DNA from 2 places in the Pseudomonas sp. JL23 genome. Region 2 is predicted to be linked to the other one. Evidence: predicted binding sites of a transcription regulator. Region 2 holds the regulator's gene; the other holds the start of a gene.
The links. The regulator sigma-54, encoded in region 2, starts transcription at its own class of promoters, with help from an activator protein. The targets are predictions, from matches to a motif close to ANTGGCATNNANNTTGCTNT.
Positions count from the first base shown of each region.

Region 1: the regulator sigma-54 is predicted to act here: its motif matches at 1,618-1,637, upstream of AC1Z24_RS09100 (flagellar basal body rod protein FlgF).

Region 1 is NZ_CM167795.1:1,937,081-1,940,191, reverse strand. Features, by position in the region: gene flgG (flagellar basal-body rod protein FlgG) at 1-780, opposite strand, end outside; gene AC1Z24_RS09100 (flagellar basal body rod protein FlgF) at 828-1,565, opposite strand; gene AC1Z24_RS09095 (hypothetical protein) at 1,807-1,983, shown strand; gene AC1Z24_RS09090 (flagellar hook-basal body complex protein) at 2,131-3,111, opposite strand, start outside.
Region 2 is NZ_CM167795.1:1,008,656-1,011,766, reverse strand. Features, by position in the region: gene lptB (LPS export ABC transporter ATP-binding protein) at 1-574, shown strand, start outside; gene AC1Z24_RS04870 (RNA polymerase factor sigma-54) at 760-2,256, shown strand; gene hpf (ribosome hibernation-promoting factor, HPF/YfiA family) at 2,333-2,641, shown strand; gene ptsN (PTS IIA-like nitrogen regulatory protein PtsN) at 2,654-3,111, shown strand, end outside.

The DNA of each region.
Region 1 (3,111 bases), 930 kb from region 2:
TTGCGTAATGTTTTGCAGCATCTGGTCTGCGGTGGAGATCACCTTGGAGTTCATCTCGTAGGCACGCTGAGTGGTGATCATGTTGACCAGCTCTTCAACGGTGCTGACGTTGGAGTTTTCCAGGGTGTTCTGCAGCGTGGTGCCCAGACCGTTCAGACCCGGAGTACCGACCTGCGGGGCGCCGCTGGAAGCGGTTTCCAGGAACAGGTTGCCACCATTGGCCTGCAGGCCGGCCGGGTTGATGAAGTCGGCGGTCTGGATGTTACCGATGATCTGTGGCGTTGCCGGGTTGGCAGCGGTGGTGATCGACACGGTGCCGTCCTGACCTACGGTAAAGGTCTGGGAGTTCTGCGGTACGACGATCGCAGGCTCAAGGGCATAACCGTTGGCGGTCACGATCTGGCCGTTGCTGTCCAGGTGGAAAGTACCGTCACGGCTGTAGGCAATGGTGCCGTCCGGTTGACGAACCTGGAAGAAACCACGGCCATTGACGGCCAGGTCCAACGGGTTATTGGTGGTTTGCAGGCTGCCGGCGGTGAAGTTCTTCTGCGTGCCGACAATGCGCACACCGGTACCCAGTTGCAGACCGGACGGCAGTTCGCTGTCCTGGGTCGACTGGGCGCCTGGCTGACGTTTGATCTGATACAGCAAGTCCTGGAACTCGGCGCGATCGCTTTTGAAACCGGTGGTGGACACGTTTGCCAGGTTGTTGGAGATGGTCGTCAGGTTGGTGTCCTGAGCGGCCAGACCGGTTTTGGCAACGTAAAGTGCTGGAAGCATTCTGTCTCTCCTCAGGCGCCTGATTATCGACGCCGACTGTCAATGGTTTAGCTCTGCAAGACGCGCGCCATAGATTGATCGTTGTCTTCGGCGGTTTTCATCATCTTGACGGACAATTCGAAATTCTTGGACAAGGTCATCACTGCGGTCATCTCTTCAACGGCGTTAACGTTGCTCGCCTGAAGGAAGCCGGACTCGACCTGAACGTTGGCATCGACGGCAGGCGCCGAGCCATCCTTGGTGTGCATCAGGCCATCGGGGCCCTTTTCCATGTTCTTGACATCGGGATTGACCAGCTTGAGGCGGTCGATCTGAGCCATGACCTGCGGACTTTCACCCAAGGAGCGGACACTGATCGTGCCGTCGGCACCGATCTCGATCTGCTGCTGGGGCGGCACGGCAATCGGCCCGCCATTGCCCAAGACCGGCAAACCATTGCCAGCCCGCAACACGCCAAGGCTGTCGATGTTCATACCGGCGGAGCGGGTATAGGCTTCTTTGCCGTCAGGTGTCTGCACGGCAATCCAGCCATCGCCCTTGACGGCAACGTCAAGTTCCCGACCGGTCTGGACCATGGCACCGCCGGAGAAGTCGGTACCGGGACGTTCGCTCATGGCATAGGCGCGCGAAGGATTGACCTCGCCGAAAACCGGCATCGAGCGAGCCTGCTCCAGGTCGCGCATGAAGCCATTGGTCGAGACGTTTGCCAGGTTGTTGGCATGGGCCTTTTGCGCAACGGCGTTTTCAGACGCCCCGCTCATCGCCACGTAAATCAACTTGTCCACAGTAGTCCTCCTCCGACAGACGCTTGCCGCCTGTAGCTGTTCTATACAGGGCAAAGCAATATTTGAACCAACTTGTCGAGCTTGATACAAAAGCTTCAATCCCCAGCATTGACGGGCTCGCGCCGTCGCCTGAAAAAACCGCGCGCAAAACCCGCTCGCAGGAGCGCCAAAAAAACTGCATGGCGATGCCGGACCGATACTTGCAGGGACTCATGGCAGATAACCGCTTTCAGGAACGTCAATGTCTCGCCTTATTGCCCTTCTCAGCCTGAGCCTTGCCCTGGGCACCGCCATTGCCGCACCGGCCTATTACTACCGCTGGCAGGGCGACAGCCGGATTGTCTGCGCCCAGACCAGCCCGGGGCCGGGCTGGACCCGCTTGCACGGGGCGTTCGTCAAATCGGATTGCTCGGTTTAGGCGTAGATAGCGCAGACGGTTGGCGGGTTCTGCCTGTGGGACCGGCTTCTGCCGGGAAAGCGTAGGCATGAACGATGCTTTTCCAGCGCCTGTCATTGTGTCTTCCCGGCTGAAGCCGGTCCCACAAGGCCATTTACAACCCCGTAACTAGACCGACTGAAGCAAGGTCTGCATCACCGTCGCCTCGGTCGACACCGCCTTGGAGTTGGCCTGGAACGCCATCTGCGCCTGGATCAGCTCGATCAATTGCCCCGGCAAGTCGACATTGGAGCCCTCCAGTGACCCCGCTACCACACCGCCCAGCATCCCCGACTTGGGCGTATCAGTGGTGGCAGCGCCCGAGGCGTAGGTCTCGCGCCAACGCGTACCGTCCAGTGGCTGCAAGCCCTGCACATTGGCAAAGTTGGCGAGCAGCACTTGCCCGACATTGCGATACAAGCCATTGCTGAAGGCCGCCCGCAGCATGCCGTCATCGTCGACTTTCAGGCCGTTGAGACTCCCCGCCGCATAGCCGTCGACCTGCGGCGATGCACGATTGTTCTTGTTGTTGTACTGGGTCAAGCGGGTCAGATCGATGGTCAGGCCGTCCGCACTGGCCTGGGCGCCGTTGGCCACCCACTTCTGATTCTGGGAACCGGGATTGTCTACCTTGGCCGGTATCCAGCCATGGAGCGTCAGCTTCTTGTCCTCAACCAGCATGCCGTCGCTGGCGAGGAGCGTGCGCAGGGAACCGTCGCTATCAAACAGCATGCTCGCGGTCATCGGGTCGGTACGTTCCGGATCAAGGGGATTACGCCCGTTGACCAACATATGCAGGTTCCAACTGTTGACGCCGTCCTTGACGAAATAGTGACTCAGCTGATGCCTGTTGCCCTGGCCGTCGTAGATGTCACTGGAAAAGGTTTCGTTATAGGAGTCGGTGTGAGCCGGGTTGAAGGTACGGACCATCCGGGAAATCACCGGATCCCCATCATCAACGCCCAGAATGGCGCCATCACTCAGCTCCAGGGGAATTAACGCGGCTCCCGCCGCCGGACCGGCGACCCAGGTGTGATTGACTTCCATAGCCGGCTTCCAGCCATCCACCGTGAATTCGCGGGCCGTGGTTTTCTTGACGTGGGCGATATC
Region 2 (3,111 bases):
CCTGGTCCAGGCGGACCAGGGTCGCGTACTGATCGACGATCTGGATGTCAGCCACCAGCCCATGCACGGCCGTGCCCGCGCCGGTATCGGCTATCTGCCTCAGGAAGCCTCGATCTTTCGCAAGCTGTCGGTTGCAGACAACATCATGGCGATCCTTGAAACCCGCAAGGAACTGGATACCGCTGCCCGCCGCAAAGAGCTGGAAAGCCTGTTGCAGGAATTCCACATCAGCCACATCCGCGACAACCTGGGCATGAGCCTGTCCGGTGGCGAACGTCGCCGGGTCGAGATTGCCCGCGCGCTGGCAACCTCACCGAAGTTCATCCTGCTCGACGAACCCTTCGCCGGTGTAGACCCGATTTCGGTCGGCGACATCAAGCAAATCATTTATCACCTCAAGGCCAAGGGCATCGGCGTCCTGATCACCGACCACAACGTCCGTGAAACTCTGGACATCTGTGAAACCGCCTACATCGTCAACGACGGGCAACTGATCGCCGAAGGCGACTCGGCAACCATTCTGGCCAACCAGTTGGTGAAAGAAGTCTACCTCGGACACGAATTTCGCCTCTGATGGCTGCGATGCTTCACTGCCCTGCAACGGGCAATGCCTGAGGGCCGGGGATGATGCAATTTTAATTGCATCACACTCTAGGCAAACACTTCGGTTTCAGGCATATAATTTGCTTATGTTGGCGCCCCGGCGCCCTGTAGTGGATGGCGCGTGTGCGCCGGCGAATAAGGTGTTTAGCCCCTGCCATGAAACCATCGCTAGTCTTGAGAATGGGCCAGCAGCTGACGATGACGCCGCAGCTGCAACAGGCCATCCGCTTACTTCAGTTGTCGACTCTGGACCTTCAACAGGAAATCCAGGAAGCGCTGGAGTCCAATCCCATGCTGGAACGCCAGGAAGAAGGCGACGACTTCGACAACGCCGACCCACTGGCCGACAACGTCGAAGCGAAAACCAGCACCGAGATCCAGGAGCCAACCTACCAGCAGGAATCCGCGCCAACCGTGGACAACCTGGAAGACGGTGAATGGGGCGAACGCATCCCCAACGAATTGCCGGTGGATACCGCTTGGGAAGACGTCTACCAGACCAGCGCCAGCAGCCTGCCCAGCAATGACGACGACGAATGGGACTTCACCACCCGTACCTCGGCCGGGGAAAGCCTGCAAAGCCACCTGCTTTGGCAACTGAACCTGGCGCCAATGTCCGACACCGATCGCCTGATCGCCGTCACTCTCATCGACTGCATCAACAACCAGGGCTACCTGGACGAGACGCTCGAAGAAATCCTCGACGCCTTCGATCCCGAGCTGGACATCGAACTGGATGAAATAGAAGCGGTTCTGCACCGTATCCAGCAATTCGAGCCAGCCGGCATCGGCGCGCGTAACCTCAGCGAATGCCTGCTGCTGCAACTGCGCCAGCTGCCCGCCAAGACCCGCTGGCTGGCCGAGGCTCAGCGCCTGGTCACCGACTACATCGACCTGCTGGGCAGCCGCGACTACACCCAACTGATGCGCCGCATGAAGCTCAAGGAAGAAGAACTGCGCCAGGTCATCGAGCTGGTACAGAGCCTCAATCCGCGCCCGGGCTCACAGATCGAGTCCAGCGAAGCTGAATACGTGGTCCCCGACGTGATCGTGCGCAAGGACAACGAGCGCTGGCTGGTCGAACTCAATCAGGAGTCGGTGCCGCGCCTGCGCGTCAATCCGCAGTACGCCGGTTTCGTCCGTCGCGCCGATACCAGTGCCGACAACACCTTCATGCGCAATCAGTTGCAGGAAGCCCGCTGGTTCATCAAGAGCCTGCAGAGCCGCAACGAAACCCTGATGAAGGTCGCCACCCAGATCGTCGAGCATCAGCGCGGCTTCCTCGAGTACGGCGACGAGGCGATGAAGCCTCTGGTCCTGCACGATATCGCCGAAGCGGTCGGCATGCATGAATCGACCATTTCCCGCGTCACCACGCAGAAATTCATGCATACCCCCCGCGGCATCTACGAACTGAAGTATTTCTTCTCAAGCCACGTAAGTACCTCCGAAGGCGGAGAATGCTCGTCCACGGCCATCCGCGCGATCATCAAAAAACTGGTTGCTGCGGAAAATCAGAAAAAGCCGTTGAGTGACAGCAAGATCGCTGGTTTACTGGAGGCACAAGGCATTCAAGTAGCCCGTCGCACAGTAGCCAAATACCGCGAATCACTTGGGATAGCACCGTCCAGTGAGCGCAAGCGCCTGATGTGACGATGGCAAGCTGGCAGCGTTCCAGTGGCAGGCATAAGCCTGCCTCTCTATGCACTGGCAATAAGGAGAAAGCGGTATGCAAGTCAACATCAGTGGACATCAACTGGATGTGACCGACGCCCTACGCGACTACATCACCGAGAAACTCGGACGACTGGAGCGCCACTTCGACAAAATCACCAATGTGCAGGTGATCATGGAGGTCGAGAAGTTGAAACAGAAAATCGAAGCCACCCTGCACATCCCCGGCGGAGAGGTGGTCGCCAACGCGGAACATGCCGACATGTACGCAGCGATCGACCTCCTGACCGACAAGCTCGACAGACAATTGCTCAAGCATAAGGAAAAACAGCAACGCAGCCTGCAAGGTGCAGCGGCGCGCTGATACCCCACCTACATGATCCGACTTGAAAATATCCTGACCCCCGGCCGTTCATTCGTGAACGTGCCGGGTGGCAGTAAAAAAAGCGTACTCGAAAAAATCGCCGAACTGATTACCCATGACATTGCTGCCCTGGATAATCGCACGGTGTTTGAGAGCCTTGTTGCCCGCGAAAAACTGGGTTCGACCGGTTTTGGCAACGGCATCGCCATCCCCCATTGCCGGATGAAGGGCTGCATTGACCCGGTCAGCGCGGTATTTCACCTGGAAAAGCCCATCGACTTCGACGCCATCGACGGCGCACCTGTCGATCTGCTGTTCGTCCTGCTGGTCCCCGAAGCGGCCACCGACGCCCACCTCGAGTTGTTGCGCCAGATCGCCGGCATGCTGGATAACGCAGAAACCCGCAAAGAACTGCGTAGCGCCAAAAGCAGTGATGACCTCTATGAAGTGGTCAAAAAAGTGCAGGGCAA